DNA from 3 places in the Streptomyces sp. URMC 126 genome. Region 1 is predicted to be linked to each of the others. Evidence: riboswitches for the same ligand, from Rfam matches in the RefSeq annotation. Region 1 holds a riboswitch; each other region holds the start of a gene.

Evidence for each region. Region 1 has a riboswitch for cobalamin ahead of ACSNOK_RS08465 (ribonucleoside-diphosphate reductase subunit alpha). Riboswitches for the same ligand answer to the same signal wherever they lie in the genome.
Region 2: another riboswitch for cobalamin. It lies ahead of ACSNOK_RS24115 (FecCD family ABC transporter permease); the one in region 1 lies ahead of ACSNOK_RS08465 (ribonucleoside-diphosphate reductase subunit alpha).
Region 3: another riboswitch for cobalamin. It lies ahead of ACSNOK_RS28910 (HoxN/HupN/NixA family nickel/cobalt transporter); the one in region 1 lies ahead of ACSNOK_RS08465 (ribonucleoside-diphosphate reductase subunit alpha).

Annotation. Positions count from the first base shown of each region.
Region 1 covers NZ_JBPQTX010000045.1:21,436-28,018, reverse strand. Annotated here, with positions in the region: gene def (peptide deformylase) at 1-87, shown strand, start outside; gene ACSNOK_RS08475 (YciI family protein) at 160-579, opposite strand; gene ACSNOK_RS08470 (ribonucleotide-diphosphate reductase subunit beta) at 744-1,700, opposite strand; gene ACSNOK_RS08465 (ribonucleoside-diphosphate reductase subunit alpha) at 1,808-4,231, opposite strand; adenosylcobalamin-variant (AdoCbl-variant) riboswitch at 4,404-4,504, opposite strand; gene ACSNOK_RS08460 (hypothetical protein) at 4,742-5,065, shown strand; gene ACSNOK_RS08455 (hypothetical protein) at 5,062-5,253, shown strand; gene mctP (monocarboxylate uptake permease MctP) at 5,387-6,583, opposite strand, start outside.
Region 2 covers NZ_JBPQTX010000232.1:2,131-8,713, reverse strand. Annotated here, with positions in the region: gene ACSNOK_RS24130 (Fur family transcriptional regulator) at 1-239, opposite strand, end outside; gene ACSNOK_RS24125 (ABC transporter substrate-binding protein) at 371-1,393, opposite strand; gene ACSNOK_RS24120 (ABC transporter ATP-binding protein) at 1,417-2,187, opposite strand; gene ACSNOK_RS24115 (FecCD family ABC transporter permease) at 2,187-3,269, opposite strand; cobalamin riboswitch at 3,369-3,507, opposite strand; gene ACSNOK_RS24110 (FABP family protein) at 3,501-4,106, opposite strand; gene ACSNOK_RS24105 (DsrE family protein) at 4,384-4,749, shown strand; gene ACSNOK_RS24100 (DUF3099 domain-containing protein) at 4,804-5,082, opposite strand; gene ACSNOK_RS24095 (DUF1416 domain-containing protein) at 5,283-5,570, opposite strand; gene ACSNOK_RS24090 (sulfurtransferase) at 5,609-6,451, opposite strand.
Region 3 covers NZ_JBPQTX010000353.1:49-6,271, reverse strand. Annotated here, with positions in the region: gene ACSNOK_RS28915 (APC family permease) at 1-998, opposite strand, end outside; cobalamin riboswitch at 1,307-1,533, shown strand; gene ACSNOK_RS28910 (HoxN/HupN/NixA family nickel/cobalt transporter) at 1,567-2,685, shown strand; gene ACSNOK_RS28905 (class I SAM-dependent methyltransferase) at 2,807-3,625, shown strand; gene ACSNOK_RS28900 (alpha/beta hydrolase family protein) at 3,703-4,971, opposite strand; gene ACSNOK_RS28895 (ArsR/SmtB family transcription factor) at 5,106-6,056, shown strand.

The DNA of each region.
Region 1 (6,583 bases):
GACCGCCTCTCCAAGCGCGACCGCAAGGACGCGCTCCGGCAGATGGCCGAGGGCACGCCCCGCTACCCGGTCGTCCCGAACGACTGACGCGTCCCGGCCGGGCGGCGCCCGCACCCCCGCCCGGCCTCGCGCTCAGGCGCTCCCCGCCCGGTCGCCCGCTCAGGCGCTCCCGCGCAGCCGTTCGCGGAGCGCCTCCTCGCGGGCGGCCTCCTCGGGCGGGAGCACGTCGGAGGGGAAGTCGGACGGCTCGAAGATCCGCCGGAGTTCGACGACGCCCTCCCGGAACGGGATGCGCGTCGCCCACTCCCGGGCCTGGTCCATCGAGTCCACCCGGATGACCCAGTAGCCGGCGATCAGCTCGCCGATCTCGTCGAACGGCCCGTCGATCACACTGGGCTTCCCGCCCGCGAACACCACCCGGGCGCCCTCCGAGGACGCCCACAGCCCGTCGGCGGCCAGCAGCGCGCCCGCCTTGGCCAGGGCCTCGTTGTACCGCTGCATGTCGGCGATCTCCTGCCGGGTCGGCAGCACGCCGGCCTCGGACTCCTCGGTCGCCTTGACGATCATCATGACGCGCATCAGGTGTGTCTCCTGTCCCGTTGCTGCCCCCTGATGACCAGCCTCCCCGCCGGCGGACGCCAGCCGGGCGCCCCGGCCGCCGTGTCGCCGGTTTTTCGCGAGAACGGGAGCGGGCCCTCCCGGAAATCTCCGGAAGGGCCCGCCGGTCGCCGAAACGTGCCGGCTCAGAACTCGTCGTCGAACGCGACCGTGCCCTCGACCGCCACCTGGTACGCGGAGGCGCGGCGCTCGAAGAAGTTGGTCAGCTCCTGGACGTTCTGCAGCTCCATGAAGGAGAACGGGTTCTCCGAGCCGTAGACCGGGGCGAAGCCGAGGCGCTGGAGGCGCTGGTCGGCGACGCACTGGAGGTACTCGCGCATGGACTCGGTGTTCATGCCCGGCAGGCCCTCGCCGCACAGGTCGCGGCCGAACTGGAGCTCCGCCTCGACGGCCTCCTTCAGCATGTCGGTGACCTGCTGCTGGAGCTCGTCGTCGAAGAGGTCGGGCTCCTCCTGGCGGACGGTGTCCACGACCTCGAACGCGAAGTTCATGTGCATCGTCTCGTCACGGAACACCCAGTTGGTGCCGGTGGCGAGGCCGTGCAGCAGACCGCGCGAGCGGAACCAGTACACGTACGCGAACGCGCCGTAGAAGAACAGGCCCTCGATGCACGCGGCGAAGCAGATCAGGTTGAGCAGGAAGCGGCGGCGGTCGGCCTTCGTCTCCAGCCGGTCGATCTTCTCGACCGAGTCCATCCACTTGAAGCAGAACTGCGCCTTGTCGCGGATGGAGGGGATGTTCTCCACGGCCGCGAACGCCGCCGCGCGCTCCTCCGGGTCGGGCAGGTAGGTGTCGAGCAGCGTCAGATAGAACTGGACGTGCACGGCCTCCTCGAAGAGCTGCCGCGACAGGTACAGCCGCGCCTCGGGGGAGTTGATGTGCTTGTACAGCGTCAGCACGAGGTTGTTGGCCACGATCGAGTCGCCGGTCGCGAAGAACGCGACGAGCCGGCCGATCATGTGCTGCTCGCCCGGGGAGAGCTTCGCGAGGTCGGCCACGTCGGAGTGGAGGTCGACCTCCTCCACGGTCCAGGTGTTCTTGATCGCGTCGCGGTAGCGGTCGTAGAAGTCCGGGTACCGCATGGGACGCAGGGTCAGCTCGAAGCCCGGGTCGAGCAGGTTCTTCTGAGTAGAGGCTTCCGGCACGGAGTGCTGCCCTTCAGGGGTGGTGGTCGGGCGACGGGCGGGCATTACTGGCAGGCCTCGCAGGACTCGGGGTTCTCAAGGGAGCAGGCGATGGCGTCCGCGTCGGGCGCGGCCTGCTGGACGGGGACGGTGGCGGGGGCGCTCGAAGCGGAGGAGCCGCCACCGGACGCCGCGCGGGCGATCCGGGTCGCCGGACGCGAGCGCAGGTAGTACGTGGTCTTGATGCCCTGCTTCCAGGCGTACGCGTACATCGAGCTGAGCTTGCCGATGGTGGGCGAGGCCATGAACAGGTTGAGCGACTGGCTCTGGTCCAGGTACGGGGTGCGGGCCGCGGCCATGTCGATCAGGGCGCGCTGCGGGATCTCCCAGGCGGTGCGGTAGAGGTCGCGCACCTCCTGCGGGATCCAGTTCATGTCCTGGATCGAGCCGTTGGCGTCGGTCATCGCGTCACGCGTGGCGCGGTCCCACACGCCGAGCTTCTTCAGGTCCTCCACCAGGTAGGTGTTGACCTGGAGGAACTCACCGCTGAGCGTCTCGCGCTTGAACAGGTTCGACACCTGCGGCTCGATGCACTCGTAGACGCCGGCGATGGACGCGATCGTCGCGGTCGGCGCGATGGCCAGCAGCAGCGAGTTGCGCATGCCGACGGAGGCGATCCGGGCGCGCAGCGCGTCCCAGCGCTCGGCCCAGGTCGGCTCGGTGTTCGGGTAGTGGTCCGGGTGCAGCACGCCGCGCGCGGTGCGGGTCGCGGACCAGGCCGGGTGCGGGCCGTGCCGCTCGGCGAGGTCGGCGGACGCCTCGTACGCCGCGAGCATGATCCGCTCGGAGATCCGGGTGGACAGCGCCTTCGCCTCGGGGGAGTCGAAGGGCAGCCGCAGCCGGAAGAAGACGTCCTGGAGGCCCATCAGGCCCAGACCGACCGGCCGCCAGCGGGAGTTGGAGTTCCCCGCCTGCTCGGTCGGGTAGAAGTTGATGTCCACGACGCGGTCGAGGAAGGTGACGGCCGTGCGGACCGTGCGGTCGAGCTTCTCCCAGTCCATCTCGCCGTCCGCGCCGAGGTGGGCGGCGAGGTTGACGGAGCCGAGGTTGCAGACCGCGGTCTCGCCGTCGTTCGTGACCTCCAGGATCTCCGTGCAGAGGTTGGAGGAGTGGACGACCTGGCCGGGCTCGGCGGTCTGGTTGGCGGTGCGGTTGGCGGCGTCCTTGAACGTCATCCAGCCGTTGCCGGTCTGCGCCAGGGTGCGCATCATCCGGGCGTAGAGCACCCGCGCCGGGATGGTCTTGACGGCCTTGCCCTCGGCCTCGTACCGGCGGTACGCGGCGTCGAACTCGTCGCCGTACAGGTCGACCAGGTCCGGGGTGTCGGCCGGGGAGAACAGCGACCAGTCGGCGTCGGCCTCGACGCGGCGCATGAACTCGTCCGGGATCCAGTGCGCGATGTTCAGGTTGTGGGTGCGGCGGGCCTCTTCGCCGGTGTTGTCGCGGAGCTCCAGGAACTCCTCGATGTCCGCGTGCCAGGTCTCCAGGTAGACGCAGGCCGCGCCCTTGCGCCGGCCGCCCTGGTTGACGGCGGCGACGGAGGCGTCGAGCGTCCGCAGGAACGGCACGATGCCGTTGGAGTGGCCGTTGGTGCCGCGGATCAGCGAACCGCGCGAGCGGATGCGGCTGTAGGACAGACCGATGCCGCCCGCGTGCTTCGACAGCCGCGCGACCTGGTGGTAGCGGTCGTAGATCGAGTCCAGCTCGTCCAGCGGCGAGTCCAGCAGGTAGCAGGACGACATCTGCGGGTGGCGCGTGCCGGAGTTGAAGAGCGTGGGGGAGGACGGGAGGTACGAGAGCGTGCTGGTGAGGCGGTAGAGCTCGGCCACGTCCTCCAGGGCGCGGACCGAGTGGTCCTCGGCCAGACCGCAGGCCACGCGCAGCAGGAAGTGCTGCGGGGTCTCGATCACGTTCCGGGTGATCGGGTGGCGCAGCAGGTAGCGGCTGTGCAGGGTGCGCAGGCCGAAGTAGCCGAAGCGGTCGTCGGCGCCGTCGGCGAGCGCGGCGTCGACGAGGGCGTCGAGGCGCTCGGCGTGGGTGCGGACGAACGCGGCGGTCTCGTCGGCGATCAGGCCCTCGCGGTGGCCGGTGGCGACGGACGCGGAGAAGGAGACCGCGCCCTGCCCGGCCGCCTCCTCGGCGATGGCGAGCGTGAGGAGCCGCGCGGCGAGCCGCGAGTACTCGGGCTCCTCGGAGATCAGCCCGGCCGCGGCCTCGGTGGCCAGCGAGCGCAGTTCGGCCTCGTCCGACCCGGGGTGCCGGCCGCGCAGCGCGGCGGCGGCGACCTTGCCGGGGTCGGTGGCGGGCAGATCGGCGGTGAGCTCCGTCAGGGTGCGCAGGAGCGCGGTCCCGGGGCCGCCGGTCGCTACCGTGTCCGCCTCGGGCGCTGAAACCGGACCTGAAGCTGGTTCCGCGGGCGCGATCGTCACGTGTGGCTCTCCCTCGCTCGGCTGGGGGCCCGGCGGGAGGGCAGGGGGGCGCGCACGCGCAGGCGGCGGCGTACGGAGGCCGTACGAGGCGTGCGCGCGGGCGTCCACCGGCCCAACCCGCGAGGCCCGGACGTGTTCAGACGCCGTACCGGGCGGGCCCGGTGATGGCGTGCTGCCGGCAGGTCCTCGGACTGCGGAACGGGTGGATTGGGCCCGTACGTACACCGTTGCGGGACAGTTCCGGATTTCCACCGGATTCCCCTGCGGCGACAGCGAGCACGAGCATACATCTAGTGCCGACGGTCGCGCGTGCCCCCACATGTTGTGTCGTCCCGTCATGAGGCGGTCGCGGAATGTGCTAACGGGAAGGGGGCCGAGCCGCCGTTCACGGAAGCGATCGCCACTCGCCGGGCGGGAGAAGGGCGGGGCGCTCGGGCTTCACGAAAGCGTAGGCGGACCTGTTCCAGGGATCGGGCCCGCCGGGCGGCAGAACGTCCGTACGATCCGCTCATGTCGAACGGGAGATCGATCACAGTCGGGCCCGAAGTCGTCCTGACGCGCGGCGGAACCACGGCCTCCTTCGACGGGGCGCGCCTGCGTGTCGGCCGGGACCGGACGGTATGGACGCTGCCCCTCCGGGCGCTGGACTCCGCGGCATGGACCCCGGACGGCGCGGTGCGGGTCGGCATCCACGGGGACCCGGGCCGGCACGACCACGGCCTCGGCCGGGCCGTGGTGCTGCGGGCGCCCAACCGTCGATCCGCGGAGGCGTTCCTCGCGCGGGGTGGTCACCAGCCTCGTCGGGGGCGGGGCGCGGCGTCACCTCCGTGGTGACCGCTTGGGGGTCCTCCCCGGCGGCGTACGAGGGGCGCGTCGAGCTCGTCTACGACCCCGAGGACCCCAGGCGAGCCAGTCGGCCCCTCACGGTCGGCTTCGCCTTCCGGACCCTGTTGCTCGCGGCTGTGGCCCTCGTTCCCACGCTGGTCTTCCTCTCCTGCGTCCGCTCCAACCTGCCGTGGTGACGCCCCATGCCCGGCCCGTGCCGCCCTGGCCGCCGGCGGCCGTCACCACGACGCGGACTCCCGCGACCTCGGCCACCTGGCCGGCGGCAGGGAGGCGGGCCGCGCCGGGGGACGGCCGTAACCGCCCTGGGCGTCAGTGCCCGCCCGGCGCTCCCGCCGTCGCCGGGGGCAGCTCCACCTGGACGCCCGGGTCGCCCGCGTCCGCCGTGTAGTCGGAGGGGCGCGTCGCGTCCACGCCGTCCGGCACCTTGGTGGCCCGGAAGACGAGGGTGAGGACGACGGCGACCAGGACGTTCAGCGCGAAGGCCGTGAGCCCGATGTACCCCTTCTCCCCGATCAGAGGGATGACGTTGGTGTTGCCGAAGTGATCCTGCGTGGCACTCGGGGTGTCGTACGCGCGCCAGGTGCCGTAGATCATGCCCACCGCCCAGCCCGCCAGCAGCGCCCAGCGGTGGAACCAGCGGGTGAACAGGCCGCCGACCAGGGCGGGGACGGTCTGGAGGATCCAGATGCCGCCCAGCAGCTGGAAGTTGATGGCGACCGTCTTGTCCATGGTGAGGACGAAGACGAGCGCGCCCACCTTCACCAGCAGCGAGGCCAGCTTGGAGACCTTCGCCTCGTGCGCGGGCGAGGCGTCCGGCCGCAGGAAGTCCTTGTAGATGTTGCGGGTGAAGAGGTTGGCGGCGGCGATGGACATGATGGCCGCCGGGACCAGGGCGCCGATGCCGATCGCCGCGAAGGCGACGCCGGCGAACCAGTCGGGGAACATGTCCTCGAAGAGCTGCGGGATGGCCAGCTGGCCGTTCTTCACCTTGACCCCGGCCGCCACCGCCATGAAACCGAGCATGGCCAGCAGGCCCAGCATCAGCGAGTACAGCGGCAGGATCGTGGTGTTGCGGCGGATGACGTTGCGGTTCTTGCTGGAGAGCACGGCCGTCACGGAGTGCGGGTAGAGGAAGAGGGCCATCGCCGAGCCGAGGGCGAGCGTCGCGTACGCCCACTGCGCGTCCGGCCCGGTCGCCAGGGCGCCGCGCGGCTTGCCCGTGTCCGGGTTCTTGACGGAGAACGCCTCGCCCGCCTTGGCGAAGATGTCGTCGAAGCCGCCCAGTTTGATGGGAATGTAGATGATGGCGACCGCGATGACGATGTAGATGAGCGCGTCCTTGACGAACGCGATCAGGGCCGGGGCCCGCAGCCCGGAGGAGTAGGTGTAGGCGGCGAGCACACCGAAGGCGATGAGCAGCGGCAGGTCCTTCATAAACCAGTTCGACCCGCCGCCGACCCCCATCACGTCCAGAACCGCCTGGATGCCGACGAGTTGGAGCGCGAT
Region 2 (6,583 bases), on a different contig from region 1:
TACGTGGGGGCGCCGTGGCCGAGGTGGGCGTGGCTGACCAGGCCGAGCTCCTCCAGGAGCTCCAGCGTCCGGTAGACGGTGGAGATGTTGACGCCGCCGGCCGTCTTGCGGACCTCGGTGAGGATGTCGTCCGGCGTCGCGTGCTCCAGCCGGTCGACCGCCTCCAGCACCAGCTGGCGCTGCGGCGTCAGCCGGTAGCCGCGCTTACGGAGATCGCTCTGCCAGTCGGTGTCCACCACCTCTCCAGTCTAGGCGGGGCCGGCCCTTCCCGGCCCCCCTCGGGCGGCTCCCGGGTCCCGGCCGCCTGCCCGGGGCTCCCCCGACCACCTTCGCGGATCCCCTTGGATCAGCTCTCGCGAATCTCCTTGGGTCAGCCCTCGCGGACCTCCTTGAGGTAGCGGGCCAGGGCCGCGATCGCCTCCGGGTTGCGCGGGCTCTCCACGAGGTCCACATAGTCCAGGACGAAGATCCGCTTGTTCTTCACGGCCGGGACGTCGGCCAGCGGCGGGTAGGAGAGCAGGAACTTCCGCTTCTCCTCGGCGCCGACGTCGCCGTAGTTGTTGATGACGATGACGTCGGGCCGCCGGTCCACCACCGTCTCCCAGCCGACCGTCGTCCAGGTGTCCTTCAGGTCGCTCATCACATGGTCGCCGCCGGCCTTGGTGATGATGTCGTGCGGCCCGGCGAAGGCGCCCGCCGTCACCGGCTTGTCGCGGCCGTCGTCGTAGAGGAAGACCTTGGGCCGCTTGCCGTCGGCGGGGATCGTGGCCTGGGCGTCGGCGACCTTCTTCTTGAACCCGGCGACGAGCTTCGCCGCCCGGTCCTCCACGTCGAAGATCTTCCCCAGGGTGGTGAGATCGGTGTAGAGCGCCTCCAGCGGCGGCATCACGCCCCGCTCCTTGCCGCTGCCGCTCCGGCAGGACTCGGTGAGCACGTACGAGCCGATGCCCAGCTTCTTCAGCGCGGCGGGCGTGAAGCCGTCGCCCTCGCCGAAGCCGTAGTTCCAGCCGGCGAAGACGAGGTCGGCCTTGGCGTCGAGGACCATCTCCTTGTTGATCTGCTTCGTGGACAGCCGCTTGACCTTGTCGTAGCCGTCCTTCCAGGGGACGTCTTCCGAGTGGCTCGTCTTGTAGGCGGGTGCCACGTAGCCGGCCATGTGGTCCTCTAGGCCGAGCGCGAACATGATCTCCGCGATGCCCACGTCGTTGGTCACCACCCGCCGCGGCGCCTTGTCGTACACCGTCTTCACCCCGCAGTTCTCGATGGTGACGGGGTAATGGCCGGACGCCGAGGACTTCTTCGCGTCGTCGGACTTCTCGTCGTCCACCTGGGCGCCGCAGCCCGCCAGGGCGAGGGCGGTGGCCAGACAGACGAGGGCACGGGCGGTGCGCATGACGGGGCTCCTGGGGAAGGGGGTCACCGGGGCAGGCGGTCGAAGAGGAGTTGCGGGACGCCGGACACCGGGTGGGGCACCCGGTGCGCCCGTACGCCGAAGACGTCGGCGAGGAGACCGGCGGTCAGCACCTCGTCCGGCGGTCCGGAGGCGACGAGCCGGCCGCCGTGGACGACGTACAGGACGTCGCAGTGGGTCGCGGCGAGGTTGAGGTCGTGCAGCGCGGCGAGCACGGTGAGACCGGACTCCCGTACCAGGGCGAGGACTTCGAGCTGCTGGCTGATGTCCAGGTGGTTGGTCGGCTCGTCCAGGACGAGCACCCTCGGCTGCTGGGCCAGGGCGCGCGCGATCAGCACGCGCTGCTTCTCGCCGCCGGAGAGGGTCAGGAAGCCGCGTTCCGCGAGGTGCCCGGCGCCGACCCGCTCCAGGGCCGCCGCGCAGACGTCGGTGTCCTCGCGGGAGGTGCGGCCGGCCGCCCGCTGGTGCGGCATACGGCCCATCGCGACGACTTCGGCGACCGTGAAGTCGAACTCGCCGCCCGACTCCTGCGGCAGCGCCGCCAGCCGCCGGGCGCCCTCGCGGGCGGTGAGCCCGTGCAGGTCGTCGCCGTCCAGCAGCACCCGGCCGTACGTCGGCCGCAGCGCCCGGTACACGCACCGCAGCAGCGTCGACTTCCCGCTGCCGTTGGGGCCGACGACGCCGACGAACTGGCCGCTCTCGGCCCGCAGTTCCACGTCCCGGACCAGCCGGGCGCCGGCCACCTCGACCGACAGGTCCTCGATGTCGACCCGCATCAGGCCCCTCCGAAGGTGTAGCCGCGCCGGCGCATCAGCAGGATGAAGCAGGGCACGCCGATCAGCGCGGTGATCACGCCGACGGGCAGTTCGACGGGCGCGAGCAGCAGCCGCGAGACGACGTCCACCCACACCAGCAGCACGGCGCCCAGCAGCGGCGCGACGGCGAGGACGCGGCGGTGGTCGGCGCCGACCAGCATCCGGGTGGCGTGCGGGACCATCAGCCCGACGAAGCCGATGGCGCCGCTGACGGCGACGACGGCACCGGTGACGGCCGCCACCACGACGAACAGCACCCGGCGCCGCCGCTCGGGGTCGACGCCGAGCGCGGACGACGTCTCGTCGCCCATGGCCAGGACGTTCAGGCCGCGCGCCGACCACAGCAGGTAGCCCAGGCCCAGCAGCACGGCACCGGCGGCGATCGGCACGGACTGCCAGCTCGCCCCGCCGAGGCTGCCGAGCAGCCACATCATCGCCGAGCGGGCGGCGTCGCCCCGGTCCGCGCTGAAGACCATCAGAGTGGTGATCGCGGAGAAGCCGTAGTACATCGCGGTCCCCACCAGCACCAGCCGCAGGGGGGTCAGCCCGTGCCCGGTACTGCGGGCCGCCGCGTAGACCAGGGCCATCGAGGCGAGCGCGGCGAGGAACGCCGCGCTGGACAGCGCCCATACGCCGAGCGAGCCGAGCACGCCGAAGAGGAGCACCGCGTTGGCGCCGACGGCGGCGCCGGAGGAGATGCCGAGCACGAACGGGTCGGCGAGGGCGTTGCGGACCAGCGCCTGGGTGGCCACGCCGACGGCGGCGAGACCGGCGCCGACCACGGCCGCCAGCAGGGCGCGCGGGAAGCGCAGCTCCCAGACGATGGTGTAGGCGGAGATCTCGTCCGCCCCGATCCGGCCGCCGGTCAGCCCGGCGCCCAGATAGCGCAGCACGCGCCCCCAGCCGATGCCGGAGGAGCCCAGGGCGACGCAGCAGAGGAGGGAGCCGAGGAGGGCCACGGTCAGCCCGGCGAGCAGGGGTGGCAGCGGGATCCGCCGTGCCGGTGCGGTGGTGCCGGGTGGGGCCTGGGCGGTGACGGCCAAGGGGACGCCTTCGGCTCGGGCCGTGGGCCCGGGCACGCGTGCCCGTAAGGAGCCCCGCCGCGCTGCGGGGGGCCTCCCCTCGCAGTCCACGGCGAGTTGTCAGGAGCTGACGCCGCCGCGGGTGATCGGGCTCGCGGAACGGGTGTTCCGCCTACCGTTGCGGGTCAGCGCCGGATTTCGACCGGACTTCCCCCGCGGGGCGCTTCGTGCGACTTGTACGACAGCCGGGGGTTACGGCTGCTCGGGGTTGTACGGGGTGCCGTCCGGGCGGAAGAAGGAGACGCCGTCCGGCAGGTCGTCCGGCAGGTTCCGCGCCCACTCCTCCAGAGCGGCCACGTCGGCGGTCTTCTTCAGCTGCGCGGACATGTACGGCCGCAGCGGCACCTCGGGGGTGGCCTTCTCGCCGACCCACATCAGGTCGCCCTTGACGTACCCGTAGAGGCGCTTGCCGCCCGAGTACGGGCCGGACGCGGCGGTCCGTGCGACCGCGTCCGTGACGATGTCGATCTGCGGCTTCTTGTCGGCGAGCTCGCCGTACCAGACCTCGACGACGCCCTGGTCGCGGATCATGACGACCTCGACCTTGCGGTCCTTGTCGATCCGCCAGTAGCCGCTCTCGGTCTCCAGCGGGCGGACCTTGTTCCCCTCGGCGTCGAGCACCCAGCTGTGCGAGACGTACTCCAGGAAGTCCCGGCCGTCGTGGGTGAAGGTGACTTCCTGCCCGAAGTTGCACTTCTCGGAGCCCGGGAAGTCGGCGACGCCCGCCCCCTCCCACTTGCCGAGGAGGAAGACGAGGGGCACGAGGTCCCGGTGGAGGTCGGAGGGAATCTCGATCATGGGATCAGCTCAGACGATCTGTAGGGGGCGAACAAGGAGGGGTCAGCGCTGGCCCTGGTACAGCTTCTTCCAGGTCAGCCCGGCGAACGCGAGAACGCCGACGGCGACCAGGACCAGCAGGGTGGTGAAGACTGCCTCAAGCACGAGCGCGCTCCTCGGTCGGAGTGAGGGGTTACGGACCTGCGACGAGTCTAGTCGGCCCGCTCCGGATCGGCGGTGTGAGGTGGGACGGGCCGCGGAGGGCCCCCGGTACGGGCGTCCGGCCTAGAGTGATCCCATGCGGAAGAAGCTCGTGATCAAGGTGACGGCGGGCGCGGACGCGCCCGAGCGGTGCTCGCAGGCGTTCACGGTGGCGGCCGTCGCCGTCGCGAGCGGCGTCGAGGTCTCGCTGTGGCTGACGGGGGAGTCGTCCTGGTTCGCCCTGCCGGGCCGGGCGGCGGAGTTCGAACTGCCGCACGCGGCGCCGCTGCCGGAGCTGATCGACGGCATCCGGGCGGGCGGCGGCATGATCACCGTCTGTACGCAGTGCGCGGCGCGGCGGGACATCGAGGAGAAGGACCTGATCGAGGGCGCGCGCATCGCGGGGGCCCAGGTCTTCGTCGGCGAGGCCATGGCGGACGGGGTGCAGGCGCTGGTCTACTGACCGCTCGCCTCAGCGGCCGCTCCAGGACCGATCTGGGGCCGCTCTGGGATCGCTCTACGGGCCGTCCCGCTGGTCGTCCCGCCCGCGCCGGTCGTCCAGCTCGTTCCACCAGCGGTCGGACTCGGGGTCGCCCGTCTCCTCGTCCCACCAGCGGTCGTCCGGACCCCGGCGGTTGGCCACGATGGCCGCCACCGGGGGGATCACCATCGCGAACAGGCACATGCCGATGGCGGCGGGCACGGACCACAGCCGGACGACGGCCCAGGCCAGGACGAACATCCCGACGCACGTGCCCATCATGGCGAAGTACAGGTGACGCCGCCGCGCGTACATGCTTCAACGGTACGGCGGGGCCCGGTCGCCGTACAGCGCGCCCGTGGCGCGCCGCGGAGGGCGCGCCGGAGGGCCGCACCCCGCCATCAGGGCGTCCAAACCCCGGGGTGCGGCCCTCCGGCCGGTCCGGCGCGCGAGGCGCCGTGCTCAGTGGGCGGCGTCCTTCAAGACGTGTGCCGCCTCATGCGGTGTACGCCGCCTTATACGGCGATCGCCACCTCCGCCAGCCCGCCCGGCTGGGCGACGACCGTACGGTCGGCGGTCGCGCCCGGGACGAGCGCGCGCACCGTCCAGGTGCCCTCGGCCGCGTAGAAGCGGAACTGCCCGGTCGCGGAGGTGGGGACCTCCGCGGTGAACTCGCCGCGGCTGTCCAGCAGGCGCACGTAACCGGCGACGGGCACCCCGTCACGGGTCACGGAACCCTGGATGGTGGTCTCGCCCTGCTTGGCCGTCGAGGCGTCGGGGCCGCCGGCCTTGGCTCCACACATGCTGCGTACCTTTCCTCGTTCGTGCTGTCGTCGGACGGTCAGTTGGCGCCGAGCTCGATCGGCACGCCGACGAGGGAGCCGTACTCGGTCCAGGAGCCGTCGTAGTTGCGGACGTTGGTCTGCCCGAGCAGCTCGTGCAGGACGAACCAGGTGTGCGCCGACCGCTCGCCGATCCGGCAGTACGCGATGGTGTCCTTCGTCAGGTCCACGCCCGCGCCCTCGTAGACGGCGCGGAGTTCGTCGTCCGACTTGAACGTGCCGTCGTCGTTGGCCGCCTTGGACCAGGGGATGTTGCGCGCCGACGGGACGTGGCCGGGCCGCTGCGACTGCTCCTGCGGGAGGTGGGCGGGGGCGAGCAGCTTGCCGCTGAACTCGTCGGGCGACCGGACGTCGACCAGGTTCAGGCTGCCGATCGCGGCCACCACGTCGTCCCGGAAGGCGCGGATCGAGGTGTCCTGCGGCTTGGCCTTGTACTCGGTGCGCGGGCGCCGCGGGACCTCGGCGACCAGGTCGCGCGAGTCCAGCTCCCACTTCTTGCGGCCGCCGTCGAGGAGGCGGACGTCCTCGTGGCCGTAGAGCTTGAAGTACCAGTAGGCGTAGGCGGCGAACCAGTTGTTGTTGCCGCCGTAGAGGACGACCGTGTCGTCGTTGGCGATGCCCTTCTCGGACAGCAGCTTCTCGAAACCCGCCTGGTCGACGAAGTCGCGGCGGACGGGGTCCTGGAGGTCCGTCCGCCAGTCGATCCGGATGGCGGACTTGATGTGGTTCTTGTCGTAGGCCGAGGTGTCCTCGTCGACCTCGACGATGACGGTCTTGGGGTCGCCTGCGTCGATGCGGGCCTGGACCCAGTCGGCGTCCACCAGGACGTCACTGCGGCTCATGCTGTTCTCCTCCGGGGCAGTTGCTGAGGTACGCCAAGGGCGCGCCGGGCGCCGGCGCATGGCGGTGATGCGGGAGGGGGGCCGGAGCTGCCGGCCGAGGAGGGGACGGAGCCCCTGTCAGGCACGGCGACA
Region 3 (6,223 bases), on a different contig from region 1:
AAGAACACCTTCTCCCGCGCCGCGTTGTAGGGGATGCGGGAGGCGCCCAGGAGGCCGGTGAAGACCGATGCCACGGCGGTGATCAGCACCAGCACCGTGACGGCGTCGGCGGCCCCCCGCCCCCAGGTGCGTTCCAGCACGGCGGAGGCCACGGACGACGAGGCGACGTTGTCCGCGTCGAGCATGTCCCGCCAGTCCACGACGCCCAGGGTGCCGATCTGGAGCAGCAGATAGATGCCCATGATGCCGAGGATGGAGAAGATGATGGAGCGCGGAATGGTGCGCCCCGGGTCCTTGATCTCGGCGCCCATGTAGGCGGTCGTCCAGTAACCGCCGTAGTCGTAGATGCCGATGGTCAGCCCCGCCGCGAAGCCGATCCAGAAGTGATGGCTCGTCAGCTCGAAGGCGTGGGACGGGTAGGTGAACGCCCGGTCCGCGCTGAAGTGGGTGAACGCGGCGGTGATCACCAGCACCACCGCCGCGATCATCACGCACCAGAGGACCGCCGTGATCCGGGCCATGTTCTCCACCCGACCCCACAGCAGCGCCACGACCACCACGATGAGCGCCAGCCCGGTCAGGTCGCCCTGCGTCGGGGTCATGCCCGGCCACAGGTAGCCCAGGTACTGGACGAAGCCCATCACGCCGCTCGCCATGGCCAGCGGCACGTAGAGCATGGCCGTCCAGACGAACAGGAACGGCATCAGCCGGCCCGTCCGGTACTGGAACGCCTGCCGCAGGTAGACGTAACTGCCGCCCGCCCCCGGCAGGGACGCGCCCAGCTCGGCCCAGACCAGACCGTCCGCGAGGGCGAGCAGCGCCCCCGCCAGGAAGCCGATGACGGCCTGCGGGCCGCCGAAGGCCGCGACCATGAGCGGAATCGTGACGAACGGGCCGATCCCGCACATCTGGCTCATGTTGATGGCGGTGGCCTGGAACGGCCCGACGCGGCGGACGAATCCGTCCCGGCCGTCCGGTGCGTCGGCTTTCACTCCCATGGCGACCGCCCTTCCCGTTGGCGCGTTACCCGCACTCGTAGCACCGGCCCGCCCGGCGCGTCCATCACCCCGCACGAGGCCGGCACGGACCGTGACACGGGCATCGCCCGAACAGCGCACGGGAGTTGGGGACCATGAGCCGGACGGGGTGATGGGTGACTCTGGCCGGGCGCTCCGCACCGCGTCAAGACCCGGGGCGCACGCGGCCGGAGCGCACGGTGGAACGGAAGCCGGTAGCGCGACCGGAGCGCCCCCTGAGGCAGGACATGACAATCGCCACTCTCGGTGTATCCGCACTGGCAGGGGCGTTACAGTGACCCGGCCGTGGTGTTCGGGAAGACCGGTGCAGGACCCTCCCCCCGGGAGGAGTCCGATTCCGGAGCGGCCCTCGCCACTGTGATCGGGGAGTGACCGTCCCGTTCCACGCGGCCCGCCGGGCGCGTGGAGCCACTGGCCGCAGCCGGCTGCCGGGAAGGCGGGGGCGGGCGCGAACGAACCCGTCAGCCAGGAGACCGGCCACGGCATCTCAGTGAACCGATCCACGAGGTGCTGGAGCGTGAACCCCAAGATGACCCTGCCCACCGACGCGCCCGCCGGGCCGTCCGCCGCCTTCCGCTGGCGCCGCCAGGACACGGTGCGGACCGCCGGCCTGCTCGCCGTCATAGCCGCCCTGCACGTCGTCGCCTTCGGCGTGCTCTTCCTGCTGGTCGTCCCGAGCCACTACGAAGTGGGCTCCAAGGTCTACGGCGTCGGCCTCGGCGTCACCGCCTACACCCTCGGCATGCGGCACGCCTTCGACGCCGACCACATCGCCGCCATCGACAACACCACCCGCAAGCTGATGGCCGACGGCAAGCGCCCGGTCTCCGTCGGCTTCTGGTTCGCCCTCGGCCACTCCAGCGTCGTCATCGCCATGGCCGCCCTGGTCGCCGGCGGCACGCATATGGCGAGCACGCTGATGGACGAGGACTCGTCCGCCCACCAGACGCTCGGCATCGTCGGCACCACCGTCTCGGGCGGCTTCCTCTACCTCATCGCCGCCCTCAACCTCGTCGCCCTCGCGGGCATCCTGCGCATCTTCCGCTCGATGCGCGAGGGCCGCTACGACGAGGCCGAGCTGGAGCAGCACCTCGACTCGCGCGGCTTCATGAACCGGATCCTCGGCCGCTTCACCCGCTCGATCAGCCGCCCCGGCCAGATGTACCCGCTGGGCTTCCTCTTCGGCCTGGGCTTCGACACCGCCACCGAGGTCACCCTGATGGTCATGGCCGGCAGCGGCGCCGCCGCCGGACTGCCCTGGTACGCGATCCTCTGCCTGCCGCTGCTGTTCGCCGCCGGCATGAGCCTCTTCGACACCCTCGACGGCACGTTCATGAACTTCGCCTACCAGTGGGCGTTCTCCAACCCGGTGCGCAAGGTCTACTACAACCTCACCATCACCGGCCTGTCGATCGCCGTCGCCTTCCTCATCGGCACCATCGAACTGGTCGGCGTGCTGCACGAGAAGCTGGAGCTGGACGACGCGGTCACCGGCTGGATCGCCGGACTGAACCTCGACAACGTCGGCTTCGTCATCGTCGGCCTGTTCGTGGTGGTCTGGGCCGCCGCCCTCGCCTACTGGCGCTTCGCCAAGGTCGAGCAGCGCTGGGCGGCGCGCGGCGCGTCGGCCCCGGCGACGGAGGGCTGACCGGACCCCGACGGTCCGCGGACACCGCCCGTCCCCCCACGGCTTGGGCCGACACCGGGACGGGCGGCGCCCCGCGGGTCTACCGTGAAGGGGAGTGCATCCGCCTTCGGTCAGGAGCCCCATGGACCGCGAGAAGATCACCCTCACCGGTGTCCCGGAGACCCTCCTCGCCACCCTCCACGCCCGCGCCCTCGACAGCCGCTCCCGACGCTCCCTCCTGCGCGACCGCACGGCCCTCCAGACCGTCCGACGCCTCGACTACGACTTCGGCAGGACCGGCATGACGTCCGTGAACGTGGCGGGCGTCGCCCTGCGCGCCCGCTGCCTGGACGACTGGACGGCCGCCTACCTGGCCCGTCGCCCCCGCGCCACCGTCCTCCACCTGGCCTGCGGGCTCGACACCCGGGCGCACCGCCTCGCCCGGTTCCCGGAGACCCGGTGGATCGACGTCGACCTCCCCGAGGTCGTCGCCCTCCGGAACCGTGTCCTCCCGTCGCCCGGCGGCGACTACCGCACCCTCGCGACCTCCGTGACCGCCGGCGGCTGGCTGGAGGAACTGCCCGCCGACCGGCCCGTGGTGGCCGTCTTCGAAGGACTCGCCCCGTACCTGCGGCCGGCCGAGGGGGAGCAGCTGATCCGGCGGATCGCCGGCCATTTCCCGCGCGGACAGATCCTGTTCGACTGCCTCAGCGGCCTGGGCGTCCGTCTGCAACGGCTGGTGCCCCTCTTCCGCAGGACCGGCGCGACGGTGCGCTGGGGCATCGACGACCTCCACGCGCTGGAACGCCTGCACCCGGGGCTGACCTGTCTCGACGTCGTCCGCGGCTGCGACCTGCCCGACGTCCGCCACATCGGGCCGCTGGCCCGCGCGGAGGCGGGTCTGACGAGCCGCGTGCCCGGGTTGCGGGACGTGTTCCGGCTGGCGCGGTTCGAGTTCTGAGGGGGAACGCCCCTGGCCCTCTCCCGGAGGGGGCACCCCCGTTCCGCCGTGTTCCGACGGCGCGCGGCGGCGCGGTCTCAGGGGGTGCCGGGGCGCGGCCCCGGCGAGAAACGGTGAAACGGGGGTGCCCCCTCCGGGAGAGGGGCCGGGGCGAGCCCGCCGGCCCGGTGGAAGAACGAACGCACCAGCCCCCGCACCACGGGAACCGACCACCCCGCCCCACCCGGCCCGACGAGCGCGTCACGATCCCGAGCCGACATCAACCCCTCCGCCTGGAACCGCGGCGCCAACGCCGCGTAATCCGTGAACACCCAGTGCCCCGCACGGGACAGCCGACGACGCACGACCCGCCCGCCGGAGCGTGCCGTCACGGCCGGCCACGACCGCTCGAACCGCTCGTTGTGGAACCCGTCCGTCCCGGCCAGCAGCAGCGGCCGGTCCACCCCCTCCCGCGCCACCGGGAACAGCTCCCCGGGACGGCCGTCGGCGCCCGGCGGGTGGTCGAGGTACCCCTCCAGGTTCGCCGCCGCGCGGATCCGCCGGTCCCGGCGCATCGCCTCGGTCACCGCCGTCCCGCCGAGAGAGTGCCCGTAGACGCCCACTTGCCCCGGGTCCAGGGCCGCGCCGAGCCCCGGGGGCAGCGACCGGCCGGTGGCCGGGTCCGCCAGCCGGTCCAGAACGAACCGGAGGTCCGCGATCCGGGTCTCGACCAGGACGGAGAAGAGGTCCGGCCCCGGCTCCCCGGTGAGGACCGTCGGCCGCACCCGCTCCCGTCCGGGCATCCCGACCGGGAACTCCACCTCGCCGGCGTCCCCCGGATGATCGACGGCGGCCACCACGTACCCGTGGCTCGCCAGATCCTCCGCGAGCCCGGTGCCCATGGTGCGCGGGTCGCCGCCGCCTGGGCTGTACAGCAACACCGGCCGGCGCCCGGCGAGCGCGGGCGCGTCGACGTACGCGTGGCCGCGCGTGGCCGCCCAGTCGACACCCGCCTCCGGCAGGCGGTGCACCCGGACGTCGATCTCCCGGAAGAGCACGACCGCGCCGGGCGTCATATGCCGCGCCCGGGGGAGGCCCCGGACCGGCCCGGCCGGGTAGAACACCGTGACCATCACCTCCCGGACCGGGACGGCCGGTGTCAGCGGGTCGGGCCGGGACCGGTCGACCAGGTACAGCACGGTCGCCCCGACCCGGTGCGGACCGGTCGGAGCCGGCAGCACCGGGACGAGCGGCCGGCCCCCGGCGGCCCGCGCCGGTGCGGCCGCGCCCACGGCGAGCAGCAGACCCGCCGACGTGGCGGAGGCGATGACGGACCGTCTGCCCACGGCCCGGCTCGTATACGGCATGATGCGTTCCCTTCGTCGAACGGCCCCCGCGTGTACGGATGAGGGGCACGGCAGGCATGCTCGCCGTCGACGGGCGGTCCGGACGAACGTTCAGGCCGAGACCGAAAGGCTGGCGTGGGGGGAGGGGGAACGCGGTGCTCCGCGTCCACTTGACGGCGGACGACCTCGCCCGGGTGCGGTTCGCGCCCCGGCCGGCGCCGCTCCAGGAGCTCAACGCGGCCCTGAGCATGCTCGTCCACCCCCGCGACGCGCTGCTGTTCGGCCGGTGGCGGAACCGGCTGCTCCGCGCCCTGCCGCCCGCGGCGGAACCGCTCGCGGACCTCGTCCCCCTCGGGGTGGCGCCCCGCTTCCTCGACGTCTTCCACGACACCCTCGCGGACGGGCTGGACGCCGTCCGGGCCGCCCCAAGTCTCGTCCGCCCGGAGCTGGAACGCGTCCACGGCGGACGGCCGCCGGCCCCCTGGGTCCACCGGCTGCACGAGGACGACCCCGCCGCCTGGCGGCTTCTGCGCCGAGCCCAGCGGGCGGCGTTCGACACCGTCCTCGCCCCGGTCTGGCCCCTGGTCCAGGACCTGCACCGGGCCGAGTTCACCCGCCACGCGGTCACCGCCGCCGAACACGGCACCGGCGCGGCGCTCGCGGCCCTCGTCCCCGGCGGCCGGCTGCGCGGCACGGTCTGGGAGCTGCCGGCTTCCACCGACCGGGACCTCCGCCCGGCCGGGCGCGGTCTGCTGCTCCTGCCCACCTTCCACTGGACGGGCCACCCGCTCGTCGCCGACCTCCCCCACGGCCCGCTCGGCATCACCTACCCGGCCGGTCCCGGCCTGCCCCTCGACCCGGCCGGGGCCGAGGGCCCGGCCGAGCCGCTCTCCGCCGTGCTGGGCCGGACCCGCCTGGACGTCCTGCTCCTGCTGGCCCACGAACACACCACCACCGGCCTCGCCCGCCGGCTGGGCGTCAGCAACGCCACCGCCTCCGCCCACGCCACCGCCCTACGCGGCGCGGGCCTCGTCACCTCGACCCGCCGCGGCCGATCGGTGCTTCACCGCCGGACGGCGCTGGGGGACCTGCTGGTACGGCGGTGAGCCGGGCGCCGCGTACGGCAAGGCCGCGAAGCGCCCGACCGCTAGCGCGTGGACTCGCCGGGCCTCCGGGGACCACGGGAACAGCGGACACACGGCCGGGCGGCACGCCCGGACGGCTGCGCCCCGGCTTCCGGCCCTGACTTCCGGCCCCGGCAGGGTCTCCGCCC